Regions from separate parts of the Arthrobacter sp. K5 genome, predicted to be linked through region 2. Evidence: riboswitches for the same ligand, from Rfam matches in the RefSeq annotation. Region 2 holds a riboswitch; each other region holds the start of a gene.
What was found. A riboswitch is a leader RNA that binds a small molecule or an ion and turns the genes downstream of it on or off. The one in region 2 is predicted to bind thiamine pyrophosphate.

Region 1: linked by a shared signal. The riboswitch ahead of thiO (glycine oxidase ThiO) and the one ahead of thiC (phosphomethylpyrimidine synthase ThiC) in region 2 are both predicted to bind thiamine pyrophosphate.
Region 3: linked by a shared signal. The riboswitch ahead of ABRP34_RS12330 (ECF transporter S component) and the one ahead of thiC (phosphomethylpyrimidine synthase ThiC) in region 2 are both predicted to bind thiamine pyrophosphate.

The regions. Positions count from the first base shown of each region.
Region 1 is NZ_CP159279.1:1,470,474-1,479,988, reverse strand. Features, by position in the region: gene ABRP34_RS06585 (site-specific DNA-methyltransferase) at 1-111, opposite strand, end outside; gene ABRP34_RS06580 (DEAD/DEAH box helicase) at 117-1,796, opposite strand; gene ABRP34_RS06575 (RNB domain-containing ribonuclease) at 2,098-3,621, opposite strand; gene ABRP34_RS06570 (ferritin-like fold-containing protein) at 3,663-4,349, shown strand; gene thiE (thiamine phosphate synthase) at 4,350-5,051, opposite strand; TPP riboswitch at 5,079-5,198, shown strand; gene thiO (glycine oxidase ThiO) at 5,192-6,442, shown strand; gene thiS (sulfur carrier protein ThiS) at 6,477-6,713, shown strand; gene ABRP34_RS06550 (thiazole synthase) at 6,719-7,513, shown strand; gene ABRP34_RS06545 (4a-hydroxytetrahydrobiopterin dehydratase) at 7,577-8,260, shown strand; gene ABRP34_RS06540 (hypothetical protein) at 8,257-8,559, opposite strand; gene ABRP34_RS06535 (DUF3107 domain-containing protein) at 8,568-8,792, opposite strand; gene ABRP34_RS06530 (TetR/AcrR family transcriptional regulator) at 8,849-9,403, opposite strand.
Region 2 is NZ_CP159279.1:1,124,249-1,133,763, reverse strand. Features, by position in the region: gene ABRP34_RS05055 (alpha/beta hydrolase) at 1-679, shown strand, start outside; gene thiC (phosphomethylpyrimidine synthase ThiC) at 753-2,612, opposite strand; TPP riboswitch at 2,608-2,715, opposite strand; gene ABRP34_RS05045 (amidohydrolase family protein) at 2,751-3,833, shown strand; gene ABRP34_RS05040 (VOC family protein) at 3,913-4,788, shown strand; gene ABRP34_RS05035 (hypothetical protein) at 4,883-5,317, shown strand; gene rpsP (30S ribosomal protein S16) at 5,511-5,924, shown strand; gene ABRP34_RS05025 (RNA-binding protein) at 5,926-6,168, shown strand; gene rimM (ribosome maturation factor RimM) at 6,298-6,879, shown strand; gene trmD (tRNA (guanosine(37)-N1)-methyltransferase TrmD) at 6,880-7,674, shown strand; gene rplS (50S ribosomal protein L19) at 7,903-8,262, shown strand; gene lepB (signal peptidase I) at 8,346-9,026, shown strand; gene lepB (signal peptidase I) at 9,027-9,515, shown strand, end outside.
Region 3 is NZ_CP159279.1:2,715,874-2,725,388, forward strand. Features, by position in the region: gene ABRP34_RS12310 (hypothetical protein) at 1-793, shown strand, start outside; gene ABRP34_RS12315 (GNAT family N-acetyltransferase) at 852-1,346, shown strand; gene ABRP34_RS12320 (energy-coupling factor transporter transmembrane component T) at 1,343-2,146, opposite strand; gene ABRP34_RS12325 (ABC transporter ATP-binding protein) at 2,143-3,804, opposite strand; gene ABRP34_RS12330 (ECF transporter S component) at 3,804-4,424, opposite strand; TPP riboswitch at 4,497-4,640, opposite strand; gene ABRP34_RS12335 (heme-degrading domain-containing protein) at 4,760-5,311, shown strand; gene ABRP34_RS12340 (DUF4235 domain-containing protein) at 5,369-5,632, shown strand; gene ABRP34_RS12345 (hypothetical protein) at 6,104-8,086, shown strand; gene mnhG (monovalent cation/H(+) antiporter subunit G) at 8,157-8,573, opposite strand; gene ABRP34_RS12355 (monovalent cation/H+ antiporter complex subunit F) at 8,563-8,841, opposite strand; gene ABRP34_RS12360 (Na+/H+ antiporter subunit E) at 8,838-9,383, opposite strand; gene ABRP34_RS12365 (Na+/H+ antiporter subunit D) at 9,380-9,515, opposite strand, start outside.

The sequences.
Region 1 (9,515 bases), 350 kb from region 2:
GTCCACGTAAATGAGCGTGAAGGCGCCGTCCGGCAGCGTCGGGAGGAAGTCCGCGTTATCCGCGTGCACCACCAGGTTGCTGCCGTCCGGCGCCCAGACAGTTTCAGTCATTGAGGCTATGAAGCCTCGGTGCCGCCCGGCTGCGAGCCGGTTGCTGCGGACTCGCTGCCGGAAACCACTTCGCCATTGCGGCGGCGCGTGCGGGTGCGGCTGCGGCGCGGGCGCGCCGGCTGCTCGCTTTCGACAGTCGCAGTGGAAGCGGGGCCGGTTCCGGCATCCGCGCCGGACTCTGAAGAACGACGGCGGCGCTCGCCCGAACGCTTGCCGGCGTCACCGCCGCGGCGGCTGCCTTCCCGGCTGCCTTCCCTGCTGCCGGAGCGGCCGGCATCGCGGCCGCCGGAGCGGCTGTTCTTCTTGCCGGTCTCGCCCAGGTCCTCCAGGACCTCGGCGTCGACGCCGGCCAGGGTGCGCTTGCTGCGCGGCAGCCGGCCCTTGGTGCCTTCCGGGATGTCCAGGTCCTCGTACAGGTGCGGTGAGGAGGAGTACGTTTCGATCGGCTCCGGAACGCTCAGGCCCAGCGCCTTGTTGATGAGGCCCCAGCGCGGCATGTCGTCCCAGTCAACGAACGTCACGGCGGTGCCCTTGTTGCCGGCGCGGCCGGTGCGGCCCACGCGGTGCAGGTAAATCTTCTCGTCCTCGACGCACTGGTAGTTGATGACGTGCGTGACGTCGTCGACGTCGATGCCGCGGGCGGCGACGTCGGTGGCCACGAGGACGTCCACCTTGTTGTTGCGGAAGGCACGGAGGGCCTGCTCGCGGGCGCCCTGTCCGAGGTCACCGTGGATGGCAGCTGCGGCGAATCCGCGGTCCACCAGTTCCTCGGCAACCTTGGCTGCGGTGCGCTTGGTCTTGGTGAAGATGATGGTCCGGCCGCGGCCGCGGGCCTGCAGGATGCGGGAGACCACTTCGGTCTTGTCCATGCTGTGCGCGCGGTAGATGAGCTGGCGGATATCGCGCTTGGTCAGGCCCTCGTCGTCCGGATCGGCGGCGCGGATGTGGGTGGGCTGCGTCATGTACCGGCGGGCCATCGCGATGACCGGGCCCGGCATGGTGGCCGAGAACAGGAGGGTCTGGCGGACCGCCGGGGTCCCGGCGATCAGGGTCTCGACGTCGGGCAGGAAGCCGAGGTCCAGCATCTCGTCGGCCTCATCGAGGACCACGATCTTCACGTTCTTGAGCACGAGGTGCTTCTGCTTGTAGAGGTCGATGAGGCGGCCGGGTGTGCCGACAACCACTTCCACGCCCTTCTGCAGCGCGTCGATCTGCGGCTCGTACGCGCGGCCGCCATAAATCGTGGCGATGCGGACGTTGCGCTTGCGGGATGCGGTCTGCAGGTCGTTGGCCACCTGGACGGCAAGCTCGCGGGTGGGAACGATCACCATGGCCTGCGGCGCGCCCGGGGAGGGCAGCTTGTCGAACCCGGCGTCGTCCCTGCCCACCACGCGCTGGAGGACGGGAATGCCGAAGCCAAGGGTCTTGCCTGTGCCGGTCTTGGCCTGGCCGATGATGTCGTGGCCTGACAGGGCGACGGGCAGCGTCATGGCCTGGATGGGGAAGGGGTGCGTGATGCCGGCGTCTGCCAGTGACTCAACGATGTCAGCGCGGACGTCGAAGTCGGCGAACGACTTTTCGGCTATTTCGTGCGGCTTCTCGTCCGAGATGATGGTTTCTTCCGGCTCGATGGTCTCGGTGCCGGTGTCGTCGGAGAGCAGCTGGTGGGTATGCAATTCACTCACAGGGGAGTTTCCTTATTCATTTAGGCATTGGCGCCGCCTGCTCAACGGGGCGGGCACGGGGGCCGTTCCGGAGCACGCTCAGGCGCGCAAGCAATTCCAGTGGAAGCCGATCGCGGGCTATCTAATTGCCGGCACTGGGGACCGGCGGGTGGTACTCAAGATCGCGTAGGGGCGGGCTTGTTGAATTCAAATCGAGGAAATCAACGACCGGGCATCCATTACTACCCACCCAGTCTACTGGCAAACCCGTGTTTTCCTTGACTCACGCCGCGGCAGGGGCCCGCGTCGGCGCAGGAGCGGATCAGCCGACGAGCTCGAGGTGGACCTCCCTGGTGGCGATGTCCGAGGAGATGAGCCGGACGCGGACCCTGGTGCCGGGCTCCATTTCGCCCGCACACCTGGCCGTCACCGCCGGTTCGGCGATCTGGACCACGCCAGAGGGGCCGGACCCGTTGGTTCCCTTGCCGTTGAGGCCTTTACCGTTGTTGCCGTTCCCATTTCCGGCGCCGTTCCCGTTCCCTTTCCCGTTTTTGGCGGGCTTTGACCCGGAGATCACCACGGCATCGAACTCCTGTCCGATGTGGTTGATCAGCAGCGCGGCTTCGACGGTGTCCAGGGCAAGGCGTTCCATCCTCGCCGCCAGCTGGTCCGAGTACGCCATGATTTCGGGCAGCGAGGGGAGCGCCTCCCGGGCCCAGGCAGGCACGGGCTGGTTGTTGCTCAGTGCCTCGCAGATGACCAGGACAAACCGGTCCACGAGCCGGCGCAGCGGCGCGGTGGTGTGGGCGTACGCCGTGCCGATGGCTGACTGGACGGCGACCTCCGGGACGGTTCCGTCGAAATGCGTGTACGCGGCGCCGCGGAAGAGCATGCCGGCCGAATGGAGGATGGCCAGTTGCCGGTGGTCGGTGGGGTCGAGGGTGCGCAGGTACTCGCCGTAGCTTTCCTGCCCGTCCCAGGGTTTGCCCAGCGCGGCTGTCTGGCGCTTGAAGTGGCTGAGCGAGCGTTCATCCGGGGCCGGCATGGTGCGCAGGATCCCCACCTTGCCATTGAGCATCAGCGAAGCGGCGGCCATCCCGGTCATGAGCGAAATCTGGGCGTTCCAGTCCTCCACCGGAAGCTGGGGGACCGCCACGATCCGGTAGCCGCCGTCGGGAAGCTGAACAATCTCCTGTTCCGGCATGTTCAGGCTGGCCCCGCCGCGGGCCCGCTCCAGGTCCACGCGCTTGCGCCCCACCTCGCGCAACAGCTGCAGCATGGGAGGGGCGGTTCCGGCATCCAGGTCCGCCTGGACGCCCCTGTAGTTGAGCTTGGCTCGGCTGCGCACGGTGGCCCGGCGCACCACCACGGACACCACCTCGGCGGCGGCGTCGAGCTCGAAGTCCCAGACGAAGGCGGAGCACAGCTGTCCGGCCAGCAGGCTGCCGGCGTTCTCGCTGATCACCTCGGGATGCAGCGGTATCCGGCCGTCCGGCGCGTAGAAAGTCTGCCCGCGGCGGCGGGTCTCGGCATCGAGCGCGCCGCCCGGCCGCACGAAGGACGGTACGTCGGCAATGGCGTAGAGGATCCGGTAGCCCTCGCCGCGGCGTTCGATGAACAGTGCCTGGTCCAGATCGGTGGACGACGGCGGATCGATGGTCAGGAATTCCACCCCGGTCAGGTCCAGGTCCGGAAACTGCCGGTCCGCCACGGCGGCTTCGGCTTCCTTGAGAACGTCCTCGGGGAAGTCCCCCGGTAGCTCCAGCTCCGTCCGCAGTGCGCTCAGGGCGTTCGCGAGCGCGTTGGTCTGCTCGTGGACGCTGGGCGACAGACGATGATGTGACACGAAAATCAGGTTAGCCCGAATTGCGCCGTTAGTCTTGGATTATGGGCACATCCTCGGCTGACACCGCTCGCTACGACCGTTTCGTCGCAGACCTTTTCGGCGTGATGGCGTATGGCGAATTGTCCGCGTTCGAACGGCTCTCCTCCGACGCCCGCTACTCACCCACGCTGCATGACCGGGCCGTGATCGGCAGGATTGCGGTCATTGAATTCGAGCACTACGAACTGGTGAGCGCCAAGCTGGCTGAGATGGGCGTCGACGTCGAAAATGCGATGCTGCCGTTCCAGTCGGCCGTGGACCACTTCCACGAACGTACCCGTCCGGCGGACTGGTACGAATCCCTGATGAAGGCCTATGTGGTGGACACTGTGTCCGCCGATTTCTACCGCGCGGTGGCCCGGTTCGTGGATCCCGGAACGCGCGAGCTCATCCAGCAGATCCAGTCGTCGGAAGAAGCCACGGGCGTCCTCCGGGAGCGGCTCAAGGGAGCGCTGGCGGACGACCCCCGGCTCGCGTCCAGGCTCGCGCTGTGGGGCCGCCGCCTCCTGGGTGAAGCAGTCACGCAGGCCCAGCGCGTGGGCCACGAGCACGCCTTTCTTGGCGAGCTGTTCGTCGAGGCGGAGCCCGGCGCCACGGACGCCACCGCACGGGAGCTGATGCGGGGCATCACCGCCGAAGTCGCGGACAACCATTCCCGGCGGATGGTGCAGCTGGGACTGAGCGGATAGCTAGGAGATGGCCGCCGGCGCCGTTGCGTCGAGGGCGTCGAGCAGTTCCGCGGCGGCGGCTGTCGGGTCTGCCGCATCGGTGATGGCGCGGACGACGACGATCCGGCTGGCTCCGGCCGCCAGGACCTGCTCCACGTTCGTGCGGTCGATCCCGCCGATCGCGAACCAGGGCAGCAGCAGGCCGCCGACCCGTTCCTCGTTCGCGGTGCGGACAGCCTCCGCCGCGTAGCGCACAAGGTCGAGCCCGACGGCGGCGCGCCCAGGCTTCGTGGGCGTGGCCCAGAGCGGGCCCACACAGAAATAGTCCAGGCCGCTGCGACCGTGGGCGGCGCCGATGGCGGCATCCACCTGATCCGTGCTGTGGGTGGACAGTCCGATCACGGTGGCATCGTGCAGCAGCTTCCGGGCGGCGCGGAGCGGCAGGTCCTTCTGGCCGATGTGGAAGACCGGTGCACCGGCGATGGACGCGATGTCGGCGCGGTCGTTCACCGCCCACAGCCGGCCGTGCCTGCGGGCGGCGGCGTGGACGACTTCCAGCAGCTCGAGTTCCTCGGCCGCCTCGATGCTCTTGTCCCGCAGCTGGATGATGTCCACGCCGCCGGCAAACGCCGCGTCCACGAAGTCCGCGAAGTCCCCGCGGTCCTTGCGGGCGTCGGTGCAGAGGTACAGGCGGGCGGCGGTGTGGGCAGAGTGCTGGGTCATGGCAACCACCTTAGTTCCTCTAAACTGGGCAGGTACCGCGGGAGCCGTTACTGCTGTCATAAAAGGCGCAGGGCTGAGAGGGCGTCAGAGCCGACCGCTTGACCTGATCCGGTTAGTACCGGCGTAGGGAAGGATTATGCATGAACCCTGGCACAAACGGCGAAGAATGTGCCGCCACGAGTCTTGAGGCAGATGTGGCCGTCATCGGCGGCGGTGTGGTGGGCCACGGCATCGCCTGGGAGGCACGGCGCTCCGGCCGCTCGGTGGTGCTCATCGACGAAGCCCCCGGCAGCGGCGCAAGCTGGGCCGCGGCCGGGATGCTCGCTCCGGTCAGCGAACTGCATTACCAGGAGGAAGGGCTCCTGGAACTGATGCTGGAGTCCTCCGCCGGATGGCCGGAGTTTGCCGCCACCCTCACCGCCGGCGAGGACGCCGGGTACCTGACGACGCCGACACTTGCCGTGGGTGCCGATCCCGCCGACCGCCGCGCCCTGATGGACCTGCGGGACGTGCAGCGGACCCACGGCCTGGAGGTTGAACCGCTGACCATCCGCGAGGCACGTTCCCGGGAGCCGCTGATCAGCCCCGCGATCTCCTGCGCCCTGGATATCCCTGCGGACCACCAGGTGGATCCGCGAAGGCTCGTCCGGGCGATCGCCGACGGGCTGGCCGGCCATGGCCAGGAGATTGCGGCGGCGGGGGGATACGCGGTGCGGGAGCACGCCGCCGGCCTGCTCTGGGACGGCGGGCGGGTCTGCGGGGTCCGGCTGGCCGGAGGCGGGTCCGTCAGGGCGGCCGAGACCGTGGTGGCCAGCGGCCTGGCCGCGGCGCGGCTGCAGAACCTCCCGGAAGGCCTGCACCTGCCGCTGCGCCCGGTCTACGGAGACATCCTCAGGCTCAGGGTCCCCGCACACCTGCGGCCCCTGCTCACCGCAACGGTCCGCGGCATGGTGCGGGGCGTTCCGGTCTACATCGTGCCCCGCCAGGACGGCACGGTGGTGATTGGCGCCACCCAGCGCGAGGACGGGGTGCCGGGCACCAGCGCCGGCGGTGTCTACCAGCTGCTGCGCGATGCGCAGGTCCTGCTGCCGGCGGTCGCCGAGCTCGAGCTGCTCGAAGCCACCGCACGGGCGCGGCCGGGAACACCGGACAACGCGCCGCTGCTTGGCCGGGTGCCGGCCCGCGGGCAGGCGCCCGGGACGGACGTAGCCGGCCTCATCATCGCCACCGGCTTCTTCCGCCACGGCGTCCTGCTGACCCCGGCGGCCGCAGCGATCTGCCGCCAGCTCATGGACGGGATCGCGGATCCGCGCTGGGCCGCGTTCCGGCCGGGCCGGTTTTCCGCCGGGCTCGAGGACCCGGTGGGAGCGTCCGCTGCACTCTCACATTGACCTGCGTCACATTTGACCCGAACAAGGAACCAGCATGAACATCACTCTGAACGGTATTGAACAGGAAGTAGGCGAGGGCGCCTCGGTCACCTCGCTCGTCAGCCAGGTCACGGGACGCCGCCTGTCCGCCAACGGGCAGGCCGCCGACGGCCAGCGACTGGGTGTGGCGGTGGCGCGCAATGCAGCCGTCGTGCCGCGCAGCCAGTGGCACAGCACCGCCCTCGCCGAGGGCGATGAGATCGAACTAGTCACGGCAGTCCAGGGAGGATGAGCACGATGGCAGAAACACTGATTGGAACAGCAGACAGCCTTGTCATTGACGGGGTGGAGCTGACCTCGCGGCTCATCATGGGCACCGGAGGCGCTCCGAGCCTGGACGGTCTCGGCTCAGCGCTGGTCGCGTCCGGCACCCAGCTGACCACAGTTGCGATGCGGCGCTATTCGCCGGCCGAAACAGGCTCGCTCTTCCAGCTGCTGGTGGACCACAACATCCGCGTGCTCCCCAACACTGCCGGCTGCTTCACGGCCCGGGAGGCTGTCATGACGGCCGAGTTGGCCCGTGAGGCGCTGGAGACCGACTGGGTCAAGCTCGAGGTCATCGCTGACGAGCACACGCTGCTGCCTGACGCCGTGGAGCTGGTGGACGCCACCGAGCAGTTGGTCAACCGCGGCTTCAAGGTCTTCGCCTACACCAACGACGACCCCGTTCTGGCGCTCCGGCTCGAAAACCTGGGAGCCTCGGCCGTCATGCCGCTGGGGGCACCGATCGGCACGGGCCTGGGTATCCTCAATCCGCACAACATCGAGCTGATCGTGTCGAGGGCCTCCGTTCCGGTGGTCCTGGATGCGGGGATCGGCACGGCCTCTGACGCGGCACTGGCCATGGAGCTGGGCTGCGACGCCGTGCTGCTGGCTACCGCGGTCACCCGCGCGCAGAACCCTGCACTCATGGCCGAGGCCTTCAAACACGCCGTCAACGCCGGTAGGCTGGCGCGTGCGGCCGGGCGGATCCCGCGCCGTGAGCATGCCCTGGCGTCGTCGGCCATGGAGGGCCGGGCGGAATTCCTCTAGGTCCGGCCGCCTCTGCCGGCCCGGCGCGCGGCAGGCTCAACAGGTCCTTCCGAGGAGTGCACCGTGGCCGCCAGAGACGACATTCTCACCCGAGCCCAGATCGACGACGCGCTCGCAGGGCTTCCCGACTGGCGCTACAGGCTGGGCGGCCTGGTCACTGTCTATAAAACGCCGACGGCGGCGTCCGCGCTTGAGCTGATTGCCGCCGTCGGGCGTGTGGCAGAGGACATGGACCACCATCCGGACCTGGACTGGCGCTATAACCGGGTGTTCATCCGGTTCAGTTCCCACGACGTCGGCGGCGAGGTAACCACACGGGACACCCGGGCCGCGGCCTCCGTCAGCGAGGCTGCCTCGGCGGCGGGCGCCGAGGCCCAGCCCGGCCTGTACCGGTCGGTGGACATCGGTATCGACACGGCCGACGCGGCGGCGATCTCCGAGGTCTGGCGCGTCGCCCTCGGTTACCGGAAGGGCCGGTTCGGGGACCTCGTGGACCCGTACGGCCGCGGCCCGGGCGTGTGGTTCCAGGAGACCCCGACGCCGAACGACAACCGCCTGCACCTGGACGTCCACCGCTCAAAGGCCGAGTCGGCATCCGTCCTGGAGAAGACGGCGGCCACCGGGGCCTTAATAAACAGTGACCACGCACCCAATTGGGTGGTGGTCACTGATGCCCAGGGGAACCGGCTATGCCTGTGCACCGAGGAGGGCCAGGGGCCGGACATTGCCGGCTCTGAGGGCAACTAGATCTTCAGCGCTGCCGTCAGCCGCTGGGTGTCCTGTGTGGCACGGGCACGGCCGAGGTAGACCGCCACCGCCAGGGCGGCAGCCGTCCCGGCCACCATGGGAAGGACCCACGGCAGCCAGGTGAGGCCCGGCTGGTAGCCCAGCCCCGCCCAGATGCAGATGATCCACGCCAGCATGCCCACCACCGCAGCGGTGCCGGCCGGCAGGAGAATGCCGTACTTGGTGTGGCGCCGGTCGTTGGCCCAGACGATGAAGCCGGCGGCAACGGTTACCAGGAGCACGATCACGAGGGACAGCACTGGACGGCCTACAGTGCGCCGAAGCCGACCCGGCGCACTTCCTCTGCGCCGATCTCGACGTAGCCCAGGACGTTGGCCGGGATGATGATCTGGCGGCCCTTCTCGTCGTTCAGGCGCAGCTCGCTGCCCTTGGCGATGGCCTCGGCCACGACTTTGGCCACAGCGTCAGCATCCTGAGCCGATTCCAGCACAATTTCACGGCCGACGTTCTGAATGCCGATCTTTACTTCCACAGCAAGGCCTCCCAGCCAGTCAAGGTTGAAATTTCAAAGGTAGTTTCAGTTGTAGTCTAGGTCTCTTTGGGGAAGCGAGAGATTCCGCGCCAAGCTAAACGGTAAATCAGGTCGCTGGCCACATCGAGGTCGAGGTTCCCGTCCGTTTCGAGCCAGTACCGTGCGCTGACCTGTGCCATGCCTGCAAGCCCGCGGCCCAGCAGCTGGGCCTCCAGCAGGGGCAGCTTGGTGTCCTCCGCAATGACCTGCGCAATGGCATTGGCGAACGTCTTGTTGAACGTCTCCAGGCGCGAGCTGACGTCGGCGTCGTTGATCAGGTCGGACTCAAACACCAGCCGGTGCGCCTGGTCGTCGCTGTCAATGAAGCGGTAGTACGCGCGCATGACGGCCTGCACGCGCTCTTTGTTGTCCGTGGTGGAGTTCAGGGCGCCCAGCATGAGCTCGGTCAGGGCCCCGAGGTGGCTGTCCAGCAGGGCGAGGTACAGTTCCCGCTTCGAAGGAAAGTGCTGGTAGAGCACGGGCTTGCTGACGTGCGCCGTTTCGGCGATCTCGTCCATCGCGGCGCCGTGGTAGCCGTTGGCGACAAAAACCTCCTGGGCTGCGGCCAGCAGCTGGGCCCGCCGTTCGTCGCGCGGCAGCCTGGCGGAGCGCTGTCCGGCGGCGCGGGCCGGGCCGGCATTGGATTGCGCGGCCTGAGTTCGATCAACCGGTGCATGATGAACC
Region 2 (9,515 bases):
GTGGCCGCGCCAGCACGGCATGGCCCTGCAGTACGACGCCCTGTTTCTGCGGCGCCACGGCTTTGACACGGAGGCCGAACCGCTGGAGACCGACTTCGCCGAGGACGCCCGCATTGTGCTGCGGTCCCTGGCCGACGACGGTCGCGGGGCTGCCGGGGGCCACGTGGTGGCGCATTCGCAGGGCGCCATCGCCGCCATGATGGCCGCCGTCGAACGCCCGGACCTGGTCTTCTCGCTGGCGCTCGTGGAACCGGCCTGCCTGTCGCTCACCGCCGACTTGCCCGCCACGGCCGCGCACCGCGCCCTGATGGAGCCGCTGTTCGAGGTCAGGCACCAGCTCGGCGACGACGACTACGAACGTGAGTTTTTGCGCCGCGCCTTCGCGGCGGACACCCCGGAGCCCAGTACCCCCGAGGCGAAGCGGGCTGCGCGCAGGCTGCGGCTGCAGGCGCCCCCGTGGCAGGCACCGCTGCAGATCGTGCCGGGCGTTCCCACCCTGGTTCTCACCGGCGGCTGGGAGCCGCTGTACGAGGAAATCGCCGGCTACCTGCAGGAGACGGGCGCCCTGCACCGCATCGCTGCGGGCGGGCACCGGCCCAACGATTCACCGGAAGGCGACCGTTACATCAGGTCGTTCATCGCCGAGGTCAGCCGGCGCCAGCATCCCCAAGCGTCCTGATGAACACTTCGTCCTGACGGACCCCCGTCCGGCCAGCCCCCAATACCAGCCGGACAGGGATTTCCGGGAGCCGTCAGTTGCGGGCTGACTCCGGAAGCCGCAGCTCGGGCAGGTACACCTTTCCGCCCGCAGCGAGGAATTCCTGGCTCTTCTCGCGCATGCCCTCCGCCATCTCGGCGAGTGCGGCCTGAGCCTCGGCTGAGCCGTACTCGTTCCGGATGTCCTGGCTGATCCTCATGGAGCAGAACTTCGGCCCGCACATCGAACAGAAATGCGCTGTCTTGGCCGGTTCAGCCGGCAGCGTCTCATCGTGGAAGGACTCGGCCGTCACCGGGTCCAGCGACAGCGCGAACTGGTCGCGCCACCGGAACTCGAACCGGGCCTTGGACAGTGCATCGTCCCGCTCGTTCGCGCCGGGGTGCCCCTTGGCAAGGTCGGCCGCGTGGGCGGCGATCTTGTAGGTGATGACGCCGGTCTTTACGTCGTCCTTGTTCGGCAGGCCCAGGTGTTCCTTGGGCGTGACGTAGCACAGCATCGCCGTGCCGTACCGGGCGATTTCGGTGGCGCCGATCGCCGAGGTGATGTGGTCGTAGCCGGGGGCCACGTCCGTGACCAGCGGGCCCAGCGTGTAGAAAGGCGCACCCTTGCAAAGCTCCTGCTGGCGCTCAACGTTCTCACGCACCAGGTGGAACGGGATGTGCCCCGGCCCTTCCACCATGACCTGCACGTCGTACTCCCAGGCCCGCTGGGTCAGCTCAGCCAGGGTGTCCAGTTCGGCGAACTGCGCGGCGTCGTTGGCGTCCGCCGTCGAGCCGGGCCGGAGACCGTCGCCCAGCGAGAAGGCGACGTCGTACTTGGCGAAGATCTCGCACAGCTCGTCAAAGTGGGTGTACAGGAAGTTTTCCTGGTGGTGGGCCAGGCACCAGCCGGCCATGATCGACCCGCCGCGGGAAACGATGCCGGTGACGCGGTTCGCCGTGAGCGGCACGTACCGCAGCAGCACGCCGGCGTGGATGGTCATGTAGTCCACGCCCTGTTCGCACTGTTCGATGACGGTGTCGCGGAAGATTTCCCAGGTGAGGGCGTTCGCTTCGCCGTTGACCTTTTCCAGGGCCTGGTAGATCGGCACCGTGCCGATCGGCACGGGGGAGTTGCGGATGAGCCACTCACGCGTGGTGTGGATGTCGTCGCCCGTGGACAGGTCCATGACCGTGTCCGCGCCCCACTGGGTGGCCCACTGCAGCTTGTCCACCTCCTCCGCGATGGAGCTGGTGACAGCCGAGTTGCCGATGTTGGCGTTGATCTTCACCAGGAACGCCTTGCCGATGATCATCGGCTCGGACTCCGGGTGGTTGATGTTGGTGGGGATGATGGCCTGTCCGGCGGCGAGTTCGCTGCGGACCAGTTCCACATCGCAGTTTTCGCGGAGGGCCACGAAGCGCATTTCGGGGGTGATGATGCCCTGCCGCGCGTAATGCATCTGCGTCACGGTCTTGCCTTCCGCCGCACGGCGGGGCACCGGCCTGGCGCCCTTCCACTCGGCGGAAGCCGCGCCGCGGCGCACGGCTGATTTGCCGTCGTCGAGCAGGTTCCGTTCACGTCCCTCGTACGTTTCCGTGTCTGCCCGTGCCGCAATCCATTCCGCCCGGAACGGCGCGAGGCCCACCACGGGGTCGCTGCCCGGACCCGCCGTGCGGTAAACCCGCAGCGGGGCGTTCTGCTCACCGTTCGGTGAAGGCTCCAGGGCGATTTCCGTTACCGGAACCCGCAGGCCGTCCCCCTCCAGATACGCCAGTGAATGGGATTTCAGCGACTGCGTGACACTGCCGGCAGCATCACCGGTGGCTTCACTTTGGGCTGCATTGTTTTGGGCTGCATTGTTTTGGGCTGCATTGTTTTGGGCAGGGCTCAGCTGTGATTTCTGGGTGCTCAATGTACTGCTCACTTCCTTCGCCGGCATTACCCGGACAGGTTCAACGGTCGCAGGCTGCACCAGCCTGATCTCAGCCCCTGCAGGGGCACCCGTGTGGTCGTAGACGAAGCTACCACAGCTTCGGCTTAGGCTGGAGTCATGGCTCACATCATCGAATTCAGCGGACCCGTGCTCACTGCTCCGGACGAGGAACGCCGCGGGCTCTGGGCCGTGGACGGGAAGCTGACGTTCAATCCTCCGGGCCAACGGCCGGACGCCGTCCTGGACGGCTGGGTCCTGCCCGGGTTCGCGGACGCCCACTGCCACATCGGACTGGGCCCGGGCGGTCCTGTGGACGACGACGTGGCGTACCGCCAGGCCATGACGGACCGCAACGCCGGCACGCTCCTTGTCCGGGACGCCGGGGCCGTCAGCGACACCCGCTGGCTGCAGCAGCGGTCCGACACGCCGCGGATCATCAGGGCGGGCCGGCATGTGGCCCGGTCCCGCCGGTATTTGAGGAACTTCGCGGTGGAAGTCGAGCCGGAGGGCCTTGTGGAGGCGGTGCGCAAGCAGGCGAGGGAAGGGGACGGCTGGGTCAAGCTGGTGGGTGACTGGATCGACCGGACCGCCGGCGACCTCACGCCCTCGTTCCCCGCCGCGGCCGTGCGGGACGCCGTCCGCGCCGCCCACGACGAGGGGGCCAGGGTCACGGCGCACTGTTTCGGCGAGGACACCCTGGATGACATGCTGGCCGCCGGCATCGATTGCATCGAGCACGCCACGGGCCTGCTGCCCCGGCACATTCCGCGGTTCGTCGAGCAGCAGGTGCCGATCGTGCCGACGCTCATCAACATCGCCACCTTCCCGGACATCGCCGCCCAGGCCGAGCCGAAGTTCCCGCGGTATGCGGAGCACATGCGCGCACTGTGGGCCCGCCGTCGCGAGCGTGTCCTTGAGGCCTACGCGGCCGGCGTCGAAATCTACGCGGGAACAGATGCCGGCAGTGTGATCCGCCACGGCCGCATCGCGGACGAAATCCTCGAACTTCACGCCGCCGGGCTTCCGGCGGCAGCGGCGCTTGACGCGGCCTGCTGGCGCGCGCGCCGCTGGCTCGGGGCCGAGGGACTGGCGGAAGGCGCGGCCGCGGACGTGGTGGTCTGCCGGGAAGACCCCCGAGCCGTGCCGGAGACCATCCGCAGCCTCACGAATGTGGTGCTCCGCGGAAAGATCGTGCATTAGGAATAAATTGAAGCTTCAAGTAATTTAGAGATGTAGAGGCCGCCGAAATCCGGTGGTCCGGACATTTCGGGAGTATTCAATGACAGCAGCAGACAGCAGCCAGGACTTGCTTCCTGCCGACCTCACCATGGGCACCGTCATGCTCAAAGTGGGCGACATGAAGCTCATGACCGATTACTACCAGCGCGCCCTCGGCCTCGACGTCGTCGCCGAGCAGGACGGCGGCCTCTACCTCGGCCGCCTCGCGACGCCGCTGGTGCACCTTGCTCCCGCGCCCGGCCTCAACATTCCCGGCCGGGGCGAAGCCGGCCTCTTCCACACGGCGCTCCTGTTCGAAGGCCAGTCCTCGCTGGCCGCCACCGTTGCCAGCGCCGCCCAGTATGAACCGCAGTCCTTCGTGGGCAGCGCCGACCACCTGGTGAGCGAGGCGTTTTACTTCACCGATCCGGAGGGCAACGGGATCGAACTCTACTGGGACCGGCCGCGTGAGGCCTGGTCGTGGGACGGCAGCAACGTGGTCATGGACAGCCTGGCGCTGCCGCCGCAGAAGTACCTCCAGGACCACCTCACGCAGGAGTCCGTGGAAGGCCAGCGCGGCACCGGCGCGGGGGTGGGGCACGTCCACCTGCAGGTGGGTGACGTCCAGTCCGCCCACGACTTCTACGTCGGCACCCTGGGATTCGAAAAGACGGCCGGCTGGCACGGCCAGGCACTCTTCGTGTCCGCCGGCGGCTACCACCACCACATGGCCATGAACGTCTGGAACAGCCGGGGCGCAGGCCCGCGCCGGGACACCCTGGGCCTTGGCGAGGTCCTCATCGAGGTCCCCTCGGGGGACGACGTCGGCGCCCTCGCCGACCGCCTCAAAGTCGCCGGAGTCGAATCGCACCACACCGGCTCCGAGCTCCGGTTCGAGGATCCGTGGCGCAACCGCCTCCGCGTGGCCGTGCGCTAAGCCCGGCGGACCCGGTTGGGTTAGGCTGACATTCGAAGGGCCCCGGCACCGCCGACGCCGGGGCATCCACCGCCGACGGAATGAGAATGAATCCATGGGCTTCGCCGAAGTGTTTGTTGCCACCCACAATGACGCCCTCAAGCGGGCAGGGGCGCTGGAAGGCGGCGCCGCTGCCGGAGACGGCATCCGGATCGCCGGCATCACTGATTTTGAGATCGAACAGCTCGGCGACCTTGCCGGTGCCGCGGTGCACGCCGCGGGCGCGGACTATGAACTGGCCATGGTGGACGTGGCCAGCGATTCACTTCTGGGCGTGCCGGCGGCGATGGTCCGGGCCCTGGCCGAGCTTCTCACCTACGAATCCGAGGGTGAGGGCAACGTCCTGGATGAGGTGGCCGAGCGCTGGGCCGCCGAGGATGACATGCCCTTTGGTGCGGGAGAAGCGAAGACCTACGTCCAGCAGCTGGCAGAGCTTGCCGCCACCGTCGACGAGGGCAGCAGGACCGGCCTCTATGTCTGGTCTTCCTAGCGCGCAATAAGCCTCCGTCCGCATGTCAAGTCGAAATAACGCGGACGATCTGGCACAATAGACAGGTACTCGATCTGCGTGGCCCCTCTCTCCGCGTCTGGATCCTGTCCTTTTCGAACCCCCAAGTACGGCCCGCCCCACGGGTGCAGAACGCGGGTTCAACCCCGTTTCAGAAACAGGAGTGACCACAAAAGTGGCCGTAAAGATTCGCCTTAAGCGCTTCGGTAAGATGCGCGCACCGTACTATCGCATCGTTGTCGCCGATTCACGCACCAAGCGTGATGGCCGTGCCATCGAAGAGATCGGCAAGTACCACCCCACCGAGGAGCCCTCATACATCGAGGTCGACTCTGAGCGTGCACAGTACTGGCTGTCCGTCGGCGCGCAGCCGTCGGAGCAGGTCGCCGCGATCCTGAAGATCACCGGTGACTGGCAGAAGTTCAAGGGTCTGCCGGGCCAGGAAGGCACCCTGAAGACCAAGGCCGACAAGGAAGCATTCGTTGCTCCCGAGAAGGGTTCCGTGATCATCCCGGAAGCCATCACCAAGAAGGCCAAGGCATCGGAAGCCCCCGCCGAGGCTGAAGCAGAGACCACCGAGGCTGAGTAAGTTGCTGGCAGAAGCGCTCGAACACCTCGTCCGCGGCATTGTCGACTCCCCTGAGGACGTCAAAGTCAGTGCCAAGAACAACCGCCGCGGGGATACCCTCGAGGTGCGCGTTCACCAGGAAGACCTCGGACGGGTAATCGGACGCCAGGGCCGCACCGCGCGTGCACTGCGCACGGTCGTGGCAGCGCTGGCAGAGGGCGAGCAGGTCAGGGTCGACGTCGTCGACACCGACCGCCGCCGGTAACGCGCCTGCAACACTTGCCTTAAAGTCCGGCCCCTCCACCAGCTAACGGTGGAGGGGCCGGACTGCTTTGGGCCCTGGCACCCACAATTGTCTTAACGACGCATACACGCAGTCCAAACAGAGGAACACATGCAGCTTCAGGTGGCCCGTATCGGCAAACCCCACGGAATCCGCGGCGAGGTGACCGTCCAGGTGCTCACCGACGCGCCGGAGGACCGGTTCGTTCCCGGCACCGAGTTTGTGGTGGAACCCGTCTCCGCCGGGCCGCTCACCGTGCGCAGTGCCCGCTGGAACAAGGACATCCTCCTGCTCGGTTTTGACGAGGTGGCCGACCGGAACCGCGCCGAGACCCTGCGCGGCGCCAAGCTGTTCATCGAAACCGAAGAACTCGACGAGGATGACGACGAGGGCTGGTATGAGCACGAGCTCGTCGGCCTTGAGGCCCGGGTCGGCTCCCGGGCCGTAGGGAAGATCAGCGCCCTGAACACCATGCCCGTGCAGGACCTGCTCGTCGTCGAAACGCCGGACGGCAAGGAAATCCTCATCCCGTTCGTGGAACAGATCGTCCCCGAGGTGAACGTCGAGGAGGGTTACGTCCTGCTCACTCCGCCGGCGGGCCTGTTCGAGATCAACGAGGAGGGCGGGGAGGACCCTGAGACCAGGGGCTCTGACTCCGCCGAGGACGAGGCTGAGCCGGAGGCCAAAGCCTAGATGAGAATCGACGTCGTCAGTATTTTTCCCGAGTACCTGGCACCGCTGGAGCTGTCGCTTATCGGCAAGGCCCGCCAGGATGGGCTGCTGAACCTGAACGTGCACGACCTCCGCACTTTCACCACCGACCGCCACCGCACCGTGGACGACACCCCTTACGGCGGCGGCGCCGGCATGGTGATGAAGGCCGAGCCGTGGGCCCAGGCCCTGGAGTCCGTGGCGGCTGCCCGGCCGGCCGGTGCGGCAAAGCCCGTGCTGATCGTCCCGTCCCCGGCGGGGGAGCGCTTCAACCAGGCGCTGGCCTACGAGCTTGCCGGGGAGGAGCAACTGGTATTCGCCTGCGGGCGGTACGAGGGCATTGACGAGCGCGTCATCGAATGGGCCGAGGAACACTTCACGGTCCGCCCGGTCAGCCTCGGCGACTATGTCCTCAACGGCGGGGAAGTGGCCGTCCTGGCCATGGTGGAAGCCATCGGCCGGCTGCTCCCCGGAGTGGTGGGCAACCCCGAGTCCCTCGTGGAGGAGTCACATTCGGACGGCCTGCTCGAGTATCCCGTCTACACCAAACCGTCGGTCTGGCGCGACCGGGAAGTCCCGGCCATCCTGCTCAGCGGCAACCACGGCAAGATCGCGCAGTGGCGCCGGCACGAACAGTACCGCAGGACGGCGGAACGCCGCCCTGACCTGCTCGAGGCGTTCGACGCCGGGACGCTGCCCCGCGCGGACCGCACCGCCCTCGCGGACCTGGGGTACGACGTCGTCGACGGCCACCTGAGGCCCCGGCCCGAAGCCTGAGCCGTTCCAGAATTAACCAATTCGTGCCATATGTGGCAAAATTAGTCCTTGTGTCTGCTGGGTCCGCGCCTGCCACAGGGGGAGCGTAACCAACAGCAAGGCACCCCGGTGCCGCCAAAGGGTGGCGGGACCGGACCTCAACACTTCGGCAGCGATTCCCGGAAGCATCCGGGCTTGGCTGCCGTGACCCAAAGTGGATGACCTGTGGCGTTCACCAGGAGTGGATCAATGCATATCCTCGATTCCGTAGATGCAGCCTCGCTGCGCACCGATGTTCCCGAGTTCCGCGCGGGTGACACCCTCAAGGTTCACGTGAACATCATCGAAGGCAAGAACTCCCGTGTCCAGGTATTCCAGGGCTTCGTCCTGGGCCGCCAGGGTGACGGCATCCGCGAAACCTTCACCGTCCGCAAGGTTTCCTTCGGCGTCGGCGTTGAGCGTACCTTCCCGGTGCACTCCCCGATCATCGAAAAGATCGAGCTCGTCACCAAGGGTGACGTGCGCCGCGCCAAGCTTTACTACATGCGTGCACTGCGCGGCAAGGCTGCGAAGATCAAGGAAAAGCGCGACTTCAGCACCGCCAAGTAAGTCCTTACCGACTTTCACGGCGGGTCCCAACCCGTGTCCGGCAACGCCGGAGCCATCCGCAACAGCGCCACAGGATACGGATTATGGACCAGACAAAACGCCAGCCAGGGAGACCGGGCTGGCGTTTTGCGTTGCTGGCCGTACTGGCTGCCGTCCTGGTCAGCGGGCTGATCCGCTCGCTGTGGCTGGACGTCTATTACATTCCGTCCGCCTCGATGGAGCCGCTGTTCGGCACGGGCGACAGGATCCTGGTGTCCCGCACCGCTTTCCAGTCCGAACCGATCCGCCGCGGTGACGTCGTCGTGTTCGACGGCCGGGGTTCGTTCGCCCCGCTGAACAGCGGGGAAGGTCGGCTGCAGGAAGCGGCGGCCGCGGCAGGCCACTGGCTGGGAGTGACCGGCAGTGATACTACATATGTAAAGCGGGTTATCGGGCTTCCCGGCGACCACGTCGTCTGTTGCGACGCCGGCCAACGCCTCACAGTCAACGGTCAGCCGCTCGTGGAACCCTACCTGTATGCCGGTGATGCTGCGAGCACCCAGAAGTTCGACGTGACAGTGCCAGAGGGGCGGCTGTGGCTGCTCGGGGACCACCGCTCGGTCTCGGCCGACTCCCGCAGCCTGCTGGGGGCGCCGGGCGGCGGCATGGTGCGTGCGGACAGGGTGATCGGAAGTCCGGTACAGATTCTCTGGCCGCTTGATAGATTTGCGTCAGTGGCGCGGCTGCCATTGGCGGCAACTTCAACAACAAAGGACGGACAATAGATGCCGGAAATCGATCCCGGGAGCTCCGAACCGCGGCAGGCTGCTGCGAGGCCGGGACGGCATGCCGCCCAGGAGCCCGTTTCGGAGGTGTCCGCCTCCGGCGGAACCGGACCCGGGTCACCTGCTCCCGCCGGCCCGCGCCGTCAGGAAAAAGCCCGTGCCCGCAATCCGTTCCTGCTGTGGCTGAAGGAGATCGCCACGGTGGTGGTGATCGCCGTCGTGCTGTCCTTCCTCATCAAAACCTTCCTGTTCCGGGCTTTCTATATTCCGTCCGAGTCGATGGTGAACACGCTGGACATCAACGACCGCATCTTCGTGAACCTCCTTGTGCCGGAGCCGTTCGCCCTGGAGCGCGGCGACGTGGTGGTCTTCAAGGACACCAAGGGCTGGCTGCCGCCCACCCCGCAAAAGGCCGACGGCCCGTTCAGCGTTGTGGAGGACGGGCTGACCTTCGTGGGCCTGCTGCCGGACAACTCCGAGCAGCACTTG
Region 3 (9,515 bases), 1.6 Mb from region 2:
GCAACCGCCCGCGTCCCGGCCATCCCCGCAGCCGGCACAGTCCGCTTCCGCCCAGCCTGGCGACGAAGCCCCTGGCGACGACGAAACAGGCAACGAAACCCTGCTGGGCAATGACGTCTCCTGGCCGCAGTGCAGCGGCGACCTGCCTGAGGACCCTGCGTTCGCGATTGTCGGGGTCAACAACGGTCTGGCGAACACTACCAACCCGTGCCTCCACCAGCAGCTTGACTGGGCGGATGACTCGGCCGGCGGGACCGGCCAGCCGCGGTTGGCGCTCTACGTGAACACGGCCAACCCGGGGCTGCGCGGCTCCTGGTGGCCGACGAACAACGAGTACGGCGGCGAAGTCGTGGCCAACCCGTACGGCACCTGCCAGGGGCAGGACGACGCGGCGTGTGCCTACATGTACGGGTACGCCAAGGCCTTCGACGACGCCTACCTCCGCACCATTGCCGAGCCTGGGACGTACCTCTGGTGGCTGGACGTGGAGACGGGCAACAGCTGGTCAGGCGACAGGAACGCGAACCGGGCGGACCTCGAAGGCATGGCCGACTTTTTCCACAGCATCGGCGCCAGGGTGGGCATCTACTCCTCTGCCCGGCAGTGGGGGCAGATCGTGGGCGAAGTGGGATCGGCCAGCAGCCTCTACTCCCTGCCAAGCTGGCTAGCCGGGGCGCGCACCGCCGGCGAGGCCGCCAGCATGTGTTCTGCGGCGCCCCTCACCGCCGGTGGCAGGGTGGTCCTCACCCAGTTCGTGGCCGACGGCTTCGACCACGACCACTCCTGCATCTGAGGCCGGCCGGGAACGTTAGATCCGGAACATTGGACCCGCGCACATTAGACTCGGCGGCATGAATCACACCTGCCGTGTCCGCCAGGCCGGACCCGAAGACGCTGAGGCCCTGGCTCGGCTCCACCTGGAATGCTGGCGCGAAACGTATGCCCACCTGCTTTCACCGGGCTTTATGGCCAGGCAGGGCGTGGAAGGGCGGCTGGCCATGTGGCGGCAACTCCTGGCCGGACCGCACGCGGGCCGCCATTACGTAGCGGTCGACGGCGGGACGCTGGTGGGGTTTGCCGGTTCGTTTCCGCCCGAGGACGGGGTGCGGGAGCAGACCGAACTCTGGGGCATCTATCTCCTCGCCTCCCACCATGGCAGGGGCCTGGGCCAGGAACTGCTCGATGCCGCGATCGGGAAGGAAACGGCCGCGCTGTGGGTGGCCGAGGACAACCCGCGCGCCCAGGCCTTCTACCGGCGCAACGGCTTCGACTTCACCGGCGCCAGGGACACGATCGAGGATTGGGAAGGGCTGCCCGAGGTCCGGATGGCGCGGCCTGCGGGCTAGGAGCCCTCAAGCCACACCATGTTCCACGTACCGGCCCACAGCGCGGCAGCCACCGCACCGACGGCAATCAGCACTCCGCCGAGCACCACCCAGACGTCCAGCACACTGAAGGTGGACACGCGAGCCCAGGTCCGGCTGGCCCCGCCGAATCCGCGGGCCTCCATGGTCACGGCAAGCCGGGTGGCGCGTCGGATGGCCTGGACCAGGAGACCGAAGCTCTGCCCGAGGGTGGCCCGCATCCGCTGCCACGGGTTGCCGCGCGATCCGACGCCGCGGGCGCGCCGGGCCATGCCGATGGTCTGCCATTCCTCGGCCATCAGCCCGACCAGCCGCATCGCGGCCAGGGTCCCCAACACAAAACGATGCGGAAGCCGCGCCTTCTGGGCGAGGGCGTCCGCCAGGTCCGTGGGATCGGTGCAGCTCATCAGCAGCACCGCAGGCAGGGCGATGGCCAGGCCCCGCAGCAGAAAACCCAGCCCCAGCTGAAGGGAACCTTCGCTCATGGACCAAAGTCCGACGTCGAGCAGTATCCTTCCGCTGTCCGGCGCCAGGATGGAGGTGCTCCAGCCGCCCACAGCGGCAGCCAGGATCAGCGGCCACCCGCGCTGCCACAGCAGCGAAAACGTCAACCCGGCCAGCGGAAAGACCAGCAGCTCGCACGCGAGCGCCACCGAGGCGGACATCCAGTCGATGGACAGCGCCAGCACCAGGGTGATCAGGAAGACCGCGGCGAATTTGGCCAGTGGATTGGCGCGTGTCAGCACTGCCCGGTTTCCGGTGAGTGTCAGTGCTTCCCTCATGTCGCAGCCTGTTCTGACGTTGGTTCGGCTTCTGAAGTGGGCACAATGAGCCCGGGCTCCACGGGTCGCGGCTCGGGCCGTCCGCCGGAGCCCAGCCGCAGCTCGGTGCCGCCGAGCACATGCGTGAACTCCTCGTCGTGCGTGACGGACACGACCGCCGTGCCGGCGTCGAGCAGCTCAGAAAGGAACGAGGCAAGCTCCGCCCAGGTGTTGGCATCCTGGCCGAAGGTTGGCTCGTCCAGGACCAGCACCTGCGGGTGGGCGGCCAGGACAGTGGCCACGGACAGCCGGCGTTTCTCCCCGCCGGACAGCGTGTACGGGTTGGCGTCCACGAGATGCGTGAGGCGAAGGCGCTCCAGCAGCTCGTCAACGCGGTCCTCGCCGTGGCCCAGATGGCGCGGCCCGAACTGCAGCTCGTCCAGGACGCGGCCGGTGACGAACTGGTGCTCGGGTTCCTGGAACACCGTGCCGATCCGGGCGATCAGCTGCTCGGCCCTCCACTTGAAAGGGTCAATTCCTGCTCCGCCACTCAACTCAACGGTCGCGGAGACCTTGCCGTCCACCGGAGGCAGCAGCCCGGCGAGCGTCAGCGCAAAGGTGGACTTGCCGGCGCCGTTGGGACCCGTGACGGTCAGCGCCTCCCCCGCCCGGACCTGCGCCGTGACGTCCCGCAGTACGGGCTCGGGCGGTACGGAGCGGAAGCCGCGGCGCCGGGGCCGTTCCCGCGACACCGCGAGCTTTTCGGCGGCGAGCAGCAGCTGGCCGCCGTCAATGCCGGGGACAGCCAGGCGGCGCCGGGTTTCGGGGACGTAGCCCGGGACCCAGACGCCGGCGGCGGTAAGCATCCCGCGGGCCTGCTCGAGGACCTCGTCCGGCGTCCCGTCGATCAGCACCGCACCGTTCGCTGCGGACCCCGGCTGCATGACCACGATGCGGTCCACCAGATCTTTCCAGGCCGCGACCCGGTGCTCCACCACCACCAGGGTGGCCCCGGTCTTGTCGAGGCAGCGGCCCACGGCGTCCCGGACCTCCAGGACGCCGACCGGGTCGAGGTTCGCGGTCGGCTCGTCCAGCAGAATGAGTCCCGGACGCATCGCCAGTATGCCGGCGAGCGCCAGGCGCTGCTTCTGGCCGCCGGACAGGGCCGACGTCGGGTGGTTCAGCGGCAGGTGCGACAGTCCGACGTCGTCCAGCGCCTCGTGCACGCGGCGCCAGATCTCGTCGCGGGGCACGGAGAGGTTCTCGGCGCCGAAGGCGACGTCGTCGCCCAGGCGGGAGAGCACCACCTGGGTTTCCGGGTCCTGCTGCATGAGTCCGGCACGGCCCCGTTGCGCGCGCGGCGGCGCACCGTCGATGAGCAACTCGCCGCTCTCATCCGGGTCGTCGCGGTCCGCTGCCCCGGTGTCAAGGGTCCCGGCGTCCAGGGTCCCGTGCACGGTACTGCTGCCCGCGTCGCTGTCCCCCAGCACCCCGGCCAGGGCGTGGAGCAGCGTGGACTTGCCTGCCCCGGAAGGGCCCAGCAGCAGGACGCGTTCGCCGGGGCGGATGTCCAGGTCCAGGGCGTGGACGGCAGGTTTGGTGCGGCCGGCGTGGCGCCAGCCCCACCCGCGGGCGTGTACCGCGGCGGGGCGGACCGCGCCGTCGTGTTGTCCGGGCATTAGGAGAAGACGGGCTCCGTGGCTGCCTTGCGGGAGGCGAAGGAGCTCAGCACGCCGGTCCTGGCCAGGCCCCGGGTGGCGATCCAGGACAGGGCACCGGCGATGACTGCGCCAGAGATGGCGCAGAACACGATGTACGCGAACTTGTCGCCTGCGGCGTAGGCGATGTTCCAGCCCCACGGTGCGAAGGAGTCGTTGAGGCCGCAGAACAGCCCGGCACCGGCGCCTGCCAGCAGCGATGCGGGGAGGTTGAACTTCCGGTACACCAGGGCGGCGAACACGAGCTCCGCGCCCAGGCCCTGCAGGACGCCGGAGATCAGCACCGTGGTGCCGTACTGCGAGCCCATGAGAAGTTCACCCGTGGCTGCCACCGTTTCGCAGAACAGGGCCGCGCCGGGCTTGCGGATAATGAGCATGCCCAGGACCGCCGGAATCATCCAGCCGCCGGCGTACAGGCCGGTCAGCGGCGGGTAGACGGCGTTGATGGGGGTGGAGATGAGGTTGGCCCCCTGGGACCAGGCCCAGAAGATCACGCCGCCGGCAACGGCGATAAGTGCTGCCACGACGATGTCGGCCACGCGCCAGTTGTAGCTGGTTTTCTTGATTGCTGCAGTTGTCATGATGGTCCTCCTGAGGAACAGGAGGGGAAAGCGTTCCCCCGGCTGCCGGTGGCTGGGCCACCTGCTGCCGGGCACTTTGAGAACTCGACTCCCTTACGCCGGTACTAGCCGGATCAGGTTCGAGGGTCTGCGGCGGTCCGCACTCTCAGCGCCCATCCGCGGTTGCGCTGGCAGTTGCCTTTGCATCCCGACGGCGGCGCTCCCCTGTCGTGATAAATCTGCCCTTGTGGGCCGGTCCAGTTTACACCTCGGAGGTCCCGGAATCCCGGGGCCGTTGTCACAATGCCGGAGTTTTCCTGCGCCGTCGGGACAGCTGTCCGGAGTACATTGGGGCCATGACGCTACAGGACTCCGGCAGCACTGCCCTGCCCGCCTTTGACCCCGATGCCTCCGAGGAACAGCCGGCGGGATCCCTGGAAGCCCTGATCGGTCAGATCGAGGGTGAAATCGCCGAACTGCAGTTCCCGAGGTTCAGCAAGGACGATGCACTGGCGCTGGGCCTGGAACTGGTGGAACGCGGCAAGGAGGACAACCTGCCCATTGCCATCGACATCACCAAAGGCGAACAGGTCCTCTTCCACGTTGCGCTCGAGGGAGCCACTCCGGACAACGAGGGCTGGGTGCGGGCCAAGCAGCGGACTGCCGTGCGCTATGAGGAGCCCTCACTGCTGGTAGGCCTGCGCGGCAGGGCCGGCGGGGGACGGATCGAGGACAACGCCTGGTTCGACCAGTCCACCTACGCTGCCCACGGCGGAGCCTTCCCGATCTATGTGCGGGACGTGGGAGCGGTGGCCGTGGTCACGGTGTCCGGGCTGCCGCAGAAGGCGGACCACGACCTTGTGGTGCAGGCGTTGCGGGAAATCCACCGGTCCATGCGGCTAGGCTAGCGCCTCATGCGGATAGGGTAGGAAAAGACCAGTGTTCATCACGCGAGGAGTTCCGCAATGAGTTTCTTCATCAAGCTGCTTGGCACCGGCATCAGCCTGCTGGCAGGGTTCGCCGGCACCAAGGCCGTCGATACCATCTGGGAAAAGGTCACGGGCCGGAAGCCCCCCAAGGGTGACAAGGACGACGTCCCCACCACGCTGCGCACAGCCCTGACGTTCGCCCTCGTCTCCGCTTCCGTGAGCGCGGTGATCCAGGTGCTGGCCAACCGTGGCACCCAGCGGGCCATCACCCGCTTCGCCAAGACCCAGGACATCGTCTAGCGGCAAGCTTCGCCAAGACCCAGGCATCTCCCAGCGCAGGACATCGTCCAGCGCCAGGACATCGTCCCGGCCCTTTAGCCCCCCAACATAGGGTGAGCCTGGTCCGGCCGGTTCGGCATCCTGCCGGGTTTCTCCAAGCCCGGCACGCCAATCTATACATGTTCTGAACCCGGCAGTGCTGATGACCTCGGCCGGGCTCACAACAGCCGGACCCGGCACCGCAGACCCGCGGTGCCGGGTCCGGTCACGTCCTGCGGCGGCAGCCGGTCACGTGCCCCCGCAGCCGCCGGCATCAAGCCCCGGCACGGCCCGCGGCGGCGCTGGCAAGGCCTTGGCAGGAGCACCACGGGTCCCCCCACGCCGCCGCCAAAAACCTTAGATTCCAAGGTTTTTGCAACCTCGTACCCGAACGTTTTTCCAACCCACGCCGCATTAGGTGGATGCCATCAGCGTCTTTTCGAGGAGACAAAAATGGTATCCATCCCACCTTTCCTGTCGGCCCAGCGCCTGACCCCACGACATCGGGCCCCGCGCCCATCCCGCCGCCGCGGAATCGCTGTCGCGACGGCCGTGCTGCTCGCCGCGACCGGCGCCGGCACATCGCTTGCCGCCACACAGGTGACGGTGAAGAACCCTGGCGGACTGACCGCCGTCGGGCCCGTCAACACCGAGTATGGCTTCCCGTCCTGGTACGAGGACAGCAACAAAACCCGCGTCGAGCTCTGCCTTGACGCGGAAAACCCGCTTTGCGGCTTCCTGCCCGGAGACATCCCGGACGAGACCGCCCCCATTTCGTTCCCGGACAACTTCCCGGAAGAGGCGTTCTACATGCTCGCCGGCTCGGAACTGGCCCTTCCCGGTGGAGGCCGCGCCGTCCTGGTCCTCGGTCTGGAGGCAGCGTTCGCCAACACGGTCACCGAAGGCGACCAGGTGGTGTTCGGGCGGCAGCGCATCGTCGTCAAGGGCGGACCGGCCAACGCCACCCTGACGTTCCAGCACCCCTACGGCACCATCACCATCGACACCGACGGCGCCGGCGACGGCAAGCTCGTCGAGGACATTTCACCCGCCGTCGGCAACTTCTCCACGGCCCTGAAGAGCAACATCGGCCCGTTCCTGAAGTGGGATCCGGCCGCCGCCCCGGCAGCGCCCGAAGGCTACCTCGGAGACCCGGGCCAGGACCACACCGTTACCGGCAGCCCGTTCGGTTACAACAAGTTCTCGGTGAACGGCGGCGGCCTGGCCCTGGAAACGGACCAGTTCACCGTCCAGGGCAAGATCTCCACCAATCAGGGAGTCAACGGCGACAGCGCCGTCCTGAACAGCACCATGATCGATGTGTTCGCCAGCAGCGGGAACGGCGCCCAGCTCCAGGTGGACGGGCAGGCCGGGGTTTTCGAAACCACCCCCATGCTCAGTGACCCCGACACGGGCAGGTATTACGCCCGGGTCCAGTTCACCGGGACCGCGCCGGCCACGGTGAAGGTCACCAACATCGGCGACAAGCCCGCCAGCAGCAGCCAGATCAGCGTCACCAAGCCCAGCGGCATCCTGATCACCAAGGCTGTCTATGACGGCACGAACCTGACCGTCGGTGCCCTCTCCTCCGTTGGCTACCCGCTGACCGTCACCGGTCTGGGCACACTGGATGAGCCGGCGGCCGGAACAGCAGCCGAAAAGTCGTTCCCGGTGAAGGCTCCCCCGGCCACCGTCACGGTGAAAACCGCAGCCGGCGGCTCCGCGTCCCTGCCCGTGACCGTCACCGGCGGTTCGGCAACTCCGGTCGGGCTGGACCCGGTCACTCCCGCCCCGGATCCCGGCCCCGTCGTCGACACCGGCAGCGGGTCCGTCCCCGGCGAAACGCAGCCGACGACGGCGGTAGCCACCGCCGCTTCGACCACGGTCACGCGCGGCGGAACAGTCCAGCTGGACGGCAGCGCCTCCACGGGTGCCGCCAGCTACAAGTGGCTCCAGGTCAGCGGACCCGCCGTCACCTTCTCCAGCGACACAGCCGCCAAGCCCACCGTCACCGTCCCGTACTACGCCAAGACCACCGATACGGCGCCGCTGACAGCCAAGGCCAACGACCCCATCCAGATCCAGCTGATCGTCACGGACAAGAACGGCATCGGCAGCGCACCGGCGACGGTGAATCTGACGGTCCAGACGGACACCGTTGCTGTCGCCGGTTCCCGCCACCGGCTGGGCACCGAGCTTCGGGTCACGGGCACTTCAACGCTGGCCGGCAACACGGCAGTCCTGATCCCGGCCACTACCGTGGTCATCTACGACACCACGCCCGGCCGGGCCGTCACCAAGATCGGCACAGCACAGGTCGACACCCTCGGTGCCTGGTCCTACCGGGTGAAGCCCGGACCGAACCGGCAGATCACCAGCGTCCTGGTCCAGTCCAGCCGTGGCGGCACCGCAACCGGGGTGCTCGCAACCCGGTAGAAATCCGCTGCTACCGCTCAGGGCCCCGTCTGCTCAGCAGGCGGGGCCCTGCCCGTGGTTTCGGCCGCCGTCAACCAGCGGTGCGGTTGCCGGCGTCGTCCTCTTCCGATTCCCGGGCCGCCTTGGCGGCCTTCACCACCACGGCCTCCAGCTCATCAGTGCTGAGCAGCTCCTTGTGGAGGTGCTTGGTGCGGTAGCCGGCGCGGCCCACCATGTGGGCCGAGACCGGCACGGTGAGCAGCTGGAAGATCCAGGCCACGAGCAGAACCGGCCACACCCACCAGGTGCGCAACTGCAGCCCCACCGCCGCCAGCAGCAGGAACAGTCCGAGCACCTGGGGCTTGGTGGCGGCGTGCATGCGGCTCATCAGGTCCGGGAAGCGCAGCAGGCCGATGGCGGCGGCGAGGGACATCAGAGCGCCCACCACCATGAAGACGGCCGACACAGCATCGATCAGGGTATCCACGGCGTTCGGTTCAGGACTCATTGGGCTGCTCCCGTCTGTCGGCCACGAAGCGTGCCACCGTCACTGAGCCGATGAATCCGATGACGGACACGGCCACCACCAGCATCAGGTTGTTCAGGTGCCGGTTCACTGCCATGTCGATGCACAGCGCGGCCCCGAGGATGGCAAGCAGCACGTCGGCCGCGAGGACCCGGTCCAGCAGGGACGGGCCGCGGGCGATGCGGATGATCGCACCCGCGGCGGCGAGGGCCAGCGCCACAGCCGTGACGGTGAGGACCAGCTCCATCATGCGCCAACCTCCTGCTTCAGGGCGGCAAGCTCTTCTTTCGTTCCCATGATCCGGATGAGCCCCGCCTCGGTGTCCCGGACTTCCTTGCGCAGTTTGAGGACGTCTTCCCCGTTCCGCACGTTGAGCCCGTGGATGTAGAGCGTGGAGGTGGACCTGTCCACCTCCACAACCAGTGACCCCGGGATCAGGGAGATCACGTGGCCGGTTGCCGTCACCATCAGGTCCGAATGGCTGCGCAGCGGAACGGCCACGACGGCGTTGGTCACCTTGGGCCCCTGGGCCACCGCCAGGTAGAACACCTGGCAGCTGGCGGCCACCACCCTGCCGAGGAACACCACCGCGAACGGTACGGCCTTCAGCACGTTGAAGCGGCCGCTCAGCTCCACCGGCGGCAGGTAGAACAGGCGGGCCACCGCAACCGCCAGCAGGGCGCCGAAGAGCAGGTTGCCGGGGCTGAAGTCCTGCCAGAGTGCTCCCCAGACGATGACCAGCCAGACCAGCAGCGGCAGTTCCTGCCGCAGGGACACCCTTTGCCGGCTCACTTTCCGCCTCCGCTCAGCGCCAGGGCCGGGACGGACGCGCCGTCACCGAGCACCGCCTGGATGTAGGCGGACCTGTCCAGCATGGCCGCGGCGGACTGGTCCGCCACTTGGAAGAGGGGTCCGGCGAACACG